DNA from 2 places in the Bacillus tequilensis genome. Region 2 is predicted to be linked to the other one. Evidence: a T-box and tRNA genes for the amino acid it is inferred to sense, from the RefSeq annotation. Region 2 holds a T-box; the other holds one or more tRNA genes.

Region 1 (4,401 bases), 260 kb from region 2:
CTCTGCGAAGCCGCAAGGCGAAGTATAGGGGCTGACGCCTGCCCGGTGCTGGAAGGTTAAGAGGAGCGCTTAGCGTAAGCGAAGGTGCGAATTGAAGCCCCAGTAAACGGCGGCCGTAACTATAACGGTCCTAAGGTAGCGAAATTCCTTGTCGGGTAAGTTCCGACCCGCACGAAAGGCGCAACGATCTGGGCACTGTCTCAACGAGAGACTCGGTGAAATTATAGTACCTGTGAAGATGCAGGTTACCCGCGACAGGACGGAAAGACCCCGTGGAGCTTTACTGCAGCCTGATATTGAATGTTGGTACAGCTTGTACAGGATAGGTAGGAGCCTTGGAAACCGGAGCGCCAGCTTCGGTGGAGGCATCGGTGGGATACTACCCTGGCTGTATTGACCTTCTAACCCGCCGCCCTTATCGGGCGGGGAGACAGTGTCAGGTGGGCAGTTTGACTGGGGCGGTCGCCTCCTAAAAGGTAACGGAGGCGCCCAAAGGTTCCCTCAGAATGGTTGGAAATCATTCGCAGAGTGTAAAGGCACAAGGGAGCTTGACTGCGAGACCTACAAGTCGAGCAGGGACGAAAGTCGGGCTTAGTGATCCGGTGGTTCCGCATGGAAGGGCCATCGCTCAACGGATAAAAGCTACCCCGGGGATAACAGGCTTATCTCCCCCAAGAGTCCACATCGACGGGGAGGTTTGGCACCTCGATGTCGGCTCATCGCATCCTGGGGCTGTAGTCGGTCCCAAGGGTTGGGCTGTTCGCCCATTAAAGCGGTACGCGAGCTGGGTTCAGAACGTCGTGAGACAGTTCGGTCCCTATCCGTCGCGGGCGCAGGAAATTTGAGAGGAGCTGTCCTTAGTACGAGAGGACCGGGATGGACGCACCGCTGGTGTACCAGTTGTTCTGCCAAGGGCATCGCTGGGTAGCTATGTGCGGACGGGATAAGTGCTGAAAGCATCTAAGCATGAAGCCCCCCTCAAGATGAGATTTCCCATTCCGCAAGGAAGTAAGATCCCTGAAAGATGATCAGGTTGATAGGTCTGAGGTGGAAGTGTGGCGACACATGGAGCTGACAGATACTAATCGATCGAGGACTTAACCACATGTTGAATGATGTCACACCTGTTATCTAGTTTTGAGAGAATAAGTTTTTTTCGAAAAACACTTGATTTTCTCAAGGATACATAGTATAATGTTAAATGTCACTGAATTTGTCTGGTGATGATGGCGAAGAGGTCACACCCGTTCCCATACCGAACACGGAAGTTAAGCTCTTCAGCGCCGATGGTAGTCGGGGGTTTCCCCCTGTGAGAGTAGGACATCGCCAGGCAGACTTCATTCCGCAGTAGCTCAGTGGTAGAGCTATCGGCTGTTAACCGATCGGTCGTAGGTTCGAATCCTACCTGCGGAGCCATTATTGGAGAGCTGTCCGAGTGGTCGAAGGAGCACGATTGGAAATCGTGTAGGCGGTCAACTCCGTCTCAAGGGTTCGAATCCCTTGCTCTCCGCCACTGATACTTATACATAATTACAATTAAAAGTCTGGGCCCGTTGGTCAAGCGGTTAAGACACCGCCCTTTCACGGCGGTAACACGGGTTCGAATCCCGTACGGGTCATTATATGATGGAGGATTAGCTCAGCTGGGAGAGCATCTGCCTTACAAGCAGAGGGTCGGCGGTTCGAGCCCGTCATCCTCCACCATTATCATCGCGGGGTGGAGCAGTTCGGTAGCTCGTCGGGCTCATAACCCGAAGGTCGCAGGTTCAAATCCTGCCCCCGCAACCAAATTATATCTATGAAATAAGGAGTGCCCGAAGGGTGCAACCAAAAAAACATATACAAATGGTCCGGTAGTTCAGTTGGTTAGAATGCCTGCCTGTCACGCAGGAGGTCGCGGGTTCGAGTCCCGTCCGGACCGCCATTTAAATAATAAGGCTCGGTAGCTCAGTTGGTAGAGCAACGGACTGAAAATCCGTGTGTCGGCGGTTCGATTCCGTCCCGAGCCACCATTTATGCCGGTGTAGCTCAATTGGTAGAGCAACTGACTTGTAATCAGTAGGTTGGGGGTTCAAGTCCTCTTGCCGGCACTGTTTTTCAAAAAACATTGTGGAGGGGTAGCGAAGTGGCTAAACGCGGCGGACTGTAAATCCGCTCCCTCAGGGTTCGGCAGTTCGAATCTGCCCCCCTCCACCATTTATAGGGGCATAGTTTAACGGTAGAACAGAGGTCTCCAAAACCTCCGGTGTGGGTTCGATTCCTACTGCCCCTGCCAAATTTATGACATCTTGAGATTATGGCGGTTGTGGCGAAGTGGTTAACGCACCAGATTGTGGCTCTGGCACTCGTGGGTTCGATTCCCATCAATCGCCCCATATTATCATTGGGCTATAGCCAAGCGGTAAGGCAACGGACTTTGACTCCGTCATGCGTTGGTTCGAATCCAGCTAGCCCAGTCTCATTTTTTATATTAACTGCATATTATGTATTAAGTTCCTTAAGATGCGGAAGTAGTTCAGTGGTAGAACACCACCTTGCCAAGGTGGGGGTCGCGGGTTCGAATCCCGTCTTCCGCTCCAATTATGGCGGCATAGCCAAGTGGTAAGGCAGAGGTCTGCAAAACCTTTATCCCCGGTTCGAATCCGGGTGTCGCCTTCTTATTGCCGGGGTGGTGGAATTGGCAGACACACAGGACTTAAAATCCTGCGGTAGGTGACTACCGTGCCGGTTCAAGTCCGGCCCTCGGCACCAATTTTACTTACATGATAAGTTGAAATTGGTGTTTGCGTTTTGTCATTATAACTAATCACATTAATGATCTACTGAAGTAGATCATTTTTTTATTGCTTAGATTTATCATAACTGGCTAAGTTATGACACATTGATGATAAAGAACTTTCTAACACTCTTTAATTTATATTTCCAAAAAAACTTTTTTGAAATACGTTGACATATTACAAGAACCATGATATATTTATAGACGTCGGTTAGATACGACGAAAAACTTGCCGGTGTGGCGGAATTGGCAGACGCGCACGACTCAAAATCGTGTTCCTTCTGGAGTGTCGGTTCGACCCCGACCACCGGTATACTGAAAACTCGTTTTATATAAACGAGTTTTTTTATTTTATCAAAGAAAAAGAGCCCATTCTAGTTGAGGCTCTTTTTTTCATTTACTCAGCGTATTGGTCTATGATCTCTCCTAGCACCTCTTCAAGCTCTTCTGTATCTTCAAGCTCTGATTGGCTGAAGCGGACTCGTACGAGCTGTTCTCTGTCATTATACATCTCTTCCAGCCATCCTCGCAGTCCTCTTGCCCTGCGGTCGACTTCGAAAATGATTTCCAAACCGTCTTCGTCTAAAAGGAAAATGAGCTCTAATTCATCAAGCATCTGACGATAATATCCGGAAGTCGGAACGAACTCGAATTCTTGAACGAACGGTAGGCGGCGCCGGAAGTAAGGCGCTTGTTCACAGTCTGCTTCGTTAAGGCGGAAGCCTAGGTTTTCGATTGCTTCCAGCACACTTTCCATCCAAGGATGTGCTTCAACGAAAATGCGGTCATGGTCGGATTTATCGATACCGCCTTGGATATCAAGGTCTGTCACCACGGCGACCTCTACTTTCCCTACAGTGATCGGTGTATCAAGAGGGAGGGTGAATGAGAACGGAAATTGATGCTCTTCTCCAGGCTGGATGGTGAATGAACCAGTGACCCGGAAAGAATGGATTGTAGCGTATTTCCGGTGCTCTTCATCATCTTTTACAATGACGTACCGTGTATTAAGCTGTAAATCAATATAGCGGATGTCCTGAGAGATTTTCCCGCCTTTGACATGGACAGTTCCTCTTACTTCTTCTCCTGGATAGTATGCGTCTTTCTCTAAAATTGTATCTACTTTTGCGGCACCGATTCCTGCACTTGCCGCAAGCTTTTTAAAAAATGACATGTTAGATTTCCCCTTTTTCTTTTTTTCAACAGATATACGTAAGAAGGAGGAAAAAAGATTCATTTGATTCATACTTTTTTCCTATTATTTGTCCGCTTTCGGACAGACTAAGAATAATATGGAAAGCAAAGGAGCGGATTGAATTGGATAAAGAACGTATGGTTGCTGATGAATTACACAGAATGTTTTTGGCCGGTGAGCTGCAAATTACGGTAGAGGAGGATATAAACAATATTTCTGAAAGACTGAGAAACGGCGATCTCAATTTAGAGCGATTAAGCGGTGAAGACGCGTTTATAAAAGAAACGGTAAATGAGGCTTTAAGAAGAGTGGAGCAATAAAATAAAGAGACGGTGTCTCAAGACATCGTCTTTTTTGTATGACTTTGTTCCAGTTCTCTGCAAGATAAAAGCGAATCGATTTGAAATTGTTTATCTATGAGCCACCCTTT
Region 2 (4,401 bases):
ATCATTATTTCCTCCGTCTTTATCCTTGAACAATTCAAGGAAGGTGATCGGATCATTATAGTCGGCAAGCCAGCCCATACGCCCGATTTGATAGTCTAGGCTGTGAAGTTTGTCGATATAGACGTTCCATTCGGAATTATCAAGCTCAACATTTACACCAAGGTCTTTTTTCCACATTTCCTGAACAGCTTGAGCAAGTTTCGCATGCGCATCATCCGTATTATAAGACAATTTAATTGTCGGCAGGTCGGAAGCTTTGCTCAGGCCTAACTCCTTAAGACCTTTTTTCAAATATTCTTTCGCGGTTTTCACGTCGTTATCGTCGAAATAACCTTTTTTATTATCTTCAAATCCCTTCATTGACGGTGGAACTGCGGCCATAGCCGGAATTTGTTCGCCCTGCGTCACGTTTTTCACGATCGATTGACGATTGATTGAATAGGCCAGCGCTTTACGAATGTTTACATTATTCAATGGCTTTGCCGTCGTATTAAATTTGTACCAGTAAACACCAGCAATCGCTTCAACGTGTAACGAATCATCTTTCTTCAGAGTTGGCAGCGATTCAGTCGGAAGCTGGCCAAGCGGCATCCCTGCCCAATCAAGTTCACCAGCTTGGAATTTCTTAAGCTCAGTATTGTTATTGTTGATCATGACCATTTTGATGTTTTTCAGCTTAACCTTGTCTTTATCCCAATATTGATCATTTTTTTCAAGAGAAATAGATCCGCTGTGTTTCCAAGATGTCATTTTAAATGGTCCGTTGGAGACGTAATCTTCGCCCGCATTGGTATACCATTTTCCATTTTTCTCAGCAACCTTTTTGTTGACCGGCATATAAGTATAGAACGCAGTCAATTGAGTGAAAAACGGTGTCGGATGATTCAATTCAACTTTTAACGTCTTATCGTTCACCGCTTTTACAGCTACGTCATCCAAGCTTCCTTTTCCTGTGTTTGCAGCTTCCGCGCCTTTGATGTAATAAAGCTCATAAGCATACTGCGACTCATTAACAGGATCAAGAGCCCATTTCCAAGCATATTCAAAGTCTTGTGCTGTTACAGGGTCGCCGTTTGACCATTTTGCGCCATCACGAATTGTAAATGTATATGTCTTTCCATCTTTGCTCGTTTCAATTTTAGAAGCTGCGCCTTCTTCAGGCTCACCATCTGCATTAATGCGTGTCAATCCTTCAAAAGTCTGACGGATAACACCCCCTGATACTGAATCTTTTGCTAATCCCGGATGTAAAGAATATGGCTCAGTTTTAATATTAATGTTAAGTGTCGTCTTTCCTTTACTGTCCTTTTTCCCTTCACCGTTTGATCCGCCGTTGCCGCCAAAGCCGCACGCGCTCAGCACGAGAGTGAAAATGAGTATCAACGTGACAATCGACCAACGTTTTTTCATATTCGCAAACCCCCTAATCATAATTTTTCAGCTCCTTACGGCTAAACACTCAGAAATATCAGACAAATGAACCTAAGTTTCCGAAACTTTTATTCTGTTCCGTCTTTTCTGATTATTTTTGTAAAAAAGCTGTAACACTAGAGTGAACAAGTTCATTATAATGAAACAAATAATTTATTGCAATATTATTTTATCAATTTAAAATATTTGAACTTCGTTAGTTTTTCTTCCACGAACGTAATATCCTTCTATCGATTAAAGCATAAATTGATTAAAAACTATTTTAGGAGTTTTGTATCCATATTGCTTTTTACATATAATATATTGCTGTTATCACGCTGATATCAGTTATCATTTAAGGATTTTTCAGCGCCTGTGTTATGTATATCATTACAATATTACCGGGAAAAAGAATGTTTTTTGATGATGACAATTGGTTATAATTGATTTATAATGAAGCAATCAAAAGAAAAGCCTGCTATGAAAAAGAGTAGTACACATTTCACCCGTTTGAAGAGAGTCTGCGGTGCTGGGAGCAGATAACGGGCAATGCGGAATGGACTTTGGAGCAGCTGACCGAAACCGAAAAAGTAGGCTCAGCCGGAGCAGTCTCCGTTACAAACGTCAGAGTGATTCCATTTTAATGGAATAATCAGGGTGGTACCACGGTTCATTCGTCCCTTTTTTACAGGGGAAGAATGAGCCTTTTTTATTATGTTTTAAGAAATGAGGTTGATGTTTACATGAAACAAACGATTTTTTCAGGCATTCAGCCAAGCGGCTCCGTTACGCTCGGCAACTATATCGGTGCGATGAAGCAGTTTGTCGAACTGCAGCATGATTATAACAGCTATTTTTGCATTGTGGATCAGCATGCGATAACCGTTCCTCAAGACCGGCTTCAGCTAAGAAAGAATATCCGCAGTCTGGCGGCGCTTTACCTAGCTGTAGGACTTGATCCGGAAAAAGCGACATTGTTTATTCAGTCAGAGGTTCCCGCCCATGCGCAGGCCGGATGGATGATGCAGTGTGTCGCGTATATCGGCGAGCTTGAACGGATGACTCAATTTAAAGACAAGTCCAAAGGCAATGAAGCTGTCGTCTCCGGCCTGTTAACGTACCCGCCGCTGATGGCCGCTGATATTCTGCTGTATGGAACAGACCTTGTGCCTGTTGGTGAGGATCAAAAGCAGCACCTTGAGCTGACGCGGAATCTCGCCGAACGCTTCAACAAAAAATATAACGACATCTTTACAGTTCCAGAAGTGAAAATTCCAAAAGTCGGCGCACGCATCATGTCTCTGAATGATCCATTGAAGAAAATGAGCAAATCAGATCCAAACCAGAAATCTTATATTACGTTGCTTGATGAACCGAAGCTCCTTGAAAAGAAGATCAAAAGCGCTGTGACAGATTCTGAAGGCATAGTGAAATTTGATAAAGAAAACAAACCGGGCGTTTCCAATCTTCTTACGATTTATTCAATCCTCGGCAATACGACAATTGAAGAGCTTGAAGCAAAGTACGAAGGAAAAGGCTACGGCGAGTTTAAAGGTGATTTGGCAGAAGTCGTGGTGAACGCATTAAAACCGATCCAAGAACGCTATCATGAACTGATTGAATCTGATGAATTAGACCGGATTCTTGATGAAGGCGCGGAACGGGCAAACCGGACAGCAAACAAAATGCTGAAAAAAATGGAGAATGCCATGGGTCTTGGCCGAAAAAGACGCTGATCAAAAAAACCGCTCTTTAGCAAGAGCGGTTTTTTCAGTTTACCTTTGATTCGTTTTCTATTTCCCACAGCTTTTCAAAGAAAGGCTGCCCTTTTATCAGGTTTTCGCAAAAAGCCAGATGCTTGTCCGACCAGCCTTCAATTGTTTCGTTATACAGCATGTCCCAAATCTCTTCAAAGCTCATCCGCTTGATTTGTTCATACATATGCGGGTTCCACTCTGTGTACCAGTAGCCAATTTCAGCGCGGTTTTTCAGCCCTTTTAATTGGTCAAGCGCCATAAACATCAGCTGCTTGATTTGCCGTTCTTTTCTTGTCAGTCCTCTGACGTGTTCCGGAGCTAATGATAAAATGTGATATTCTTTTGAGGATTCCAGCTTCTTTGGCTCAAATTCATAAGTTTCAGGCTCTACATCTTTTACCATTTCATAAACGAGCTGCTCCTGTCTTGGAATCAGACGGCTTTTTCTGACAGGGATTGTGTAGCCGATTGTGTCGACAGCCAAAATGCCGATTCCGTCTGTTACGACAAAACAATACTCAAGCTTAGTCCGCTCGTGATTTTTTCGAATGTACGATTTTTGATGTACGTCTTCAAGCAAACCTTTCGGAAGCTCAGACAGATCGTTTTCTATGTAATGAAACAGCACTGACGGCACCCTTAACAGCGGCACCTGATCCAAAAGCTCAACCGTATCTTCCTTGCGCCATTCATGAAAGTGACATACATTGTAGCCATTTTCTTCCCCTTCAAACCAATTGACCCACACATCATGAAGAAATAACATCTCTAACCCCTCACTTTTATAAAAACTGTTGTCCACAGTATAGGCAAGGGACAGAGAAATTATTCCAAGGAGATTGAGGAAATCTGGAATTGCTGGATTTATATAAGAATCACAAAAAGCAGATCTCTTTGTATATTTTCTGACAAAAGGAGATCTGCTTTTCTTCTGTTTTTGTTATATTTTATAACAAATATTATTTTCATTTTTATTTAATATTCTTCGGATCAAGTGCATCCCTTAGGCCGTCACCGACAAAGTTGAAGCATAGAACGGTTATTAAAATTAATAGCCCGGGAAATAATGGGTACCACCATGCTTGAATCATTACTGTGAAATTCTGCGCATCTTGGAGCATGTTTCCCCAGCTTGCGATTGGCGGCTGAATTCCGAAGCCCAAGTAGCTTAACGCTGATTCAGCGAGAATGACAGATCCTACTTTGAGCGTCGCCGAGACGATAATCGGCCCCA

The links. A T-box is a leader RNA that pairs with one kind of tRNA and senses whether it is charged. The one in region 2 lies ahead of trpS (tryptophan--tRNA ligase), so its partner is inferred to be a tRNA-Trp.
Region 1: it encodes a tRNA-Trp, which carries the amino acid that the T-box ahead of trpS (tryptophan--tRNA ligase) is inferred to sense. The anticodon was not compared.

Annotation. Positions count from the first base shown of each region.
Region 1 is NZ_CP048852.1:884,445-888,845, forward strand. It holds rRNA gene G4P54_RS04595 (23S ribosomal RNA) at 1-1,105, shown strand, start outside; rRNA gene rrf (5S ribosomal RNA) at 1,217-1,332, shown strand; tRNA gene G4P54_RS04605 (tRNA-Asn) at 1,342-1,416, shown strand; tRNA gene G4P54_RS04610 (tRNA-Ser) at 1,422-1,513, shown strand; tRNA gene G4P54_RS04615 (tRNA-Glu) at 1,548-1,619, shown strand; tRNA gene G4P54_RS04620 (tRNA-Val) at 1,629-1,704, shown strand; tRNA gene G4P54_RS04625 (tRNA-Met) at 1,712-1,788, shown strand; tRNA gene G4P54_RS04630 (tRNA-Asp) at 1,848-1,924, shown strand; tRNA gene G4P54_RS04635 (tRNA-Phe) at 1,937-2,012, shown strand; tRNA gene G4P54_RS04640 (tRNA-Thr) at 2,018-2,090, shown strand; tRNA gene G4P54_RS04645 (tRNA-Tyr) at 2,112-2,196, shown strand; tRNA gene G4P54_RS04650 (tRNA-Trp) at 2,202-2,275, shown strand; tRNA gene G4P54_RS04655 (tRNA-His) at 2,300-2,375, shown strand; tRNA gene G4P54_RS04660 (tRNA-Gln) at 2,385-2,456, shown strand; tRNA gene G4P54_RS04665 (tRNA-Gly) at 2,505-2,579, shown strand; tRNA gene G4P54_RS04670 (tRNA-Cys) at 2,585-2,655, shown strand; tRNA gene G4P54_RS04675 (tRNA-Leu) at 2,663-2,751, shown strand; tRNA gene G4P54_RS04680 (tRNA-Leu) at 3,008-3,089, shown strand; gene spo0M (sporulation control protein Spo0M) at 3,174-3,950, opposite strand; gene G4P54_RS04690 (hypothetical protein) at 4,088-4,291, shown strand; gene G4P54_RS04695 (spore coat protein) at 4,309-4,401, opposite strand, start outside.
Region 2 is NZ_CP048852.1:1,143,176-1,147,576, reverse strand. It holds gene G4P54_RS06030 (peptide ABC transporter substrate-binding protein) at 1-1,410, opposite strand, end outside; T-box leader at 1,882-2,095, shown strand; gene trpS (tryptophan--tRNA ligase) at 2,154-3,146, shown strand; gene G4P54_RS06020 (YjbA family protein) at 3,181-3,933, opposite strand; gene appC (oligopeptide ABC transporter permease AppC) at 4,139-4,401, opposite strand, start outside.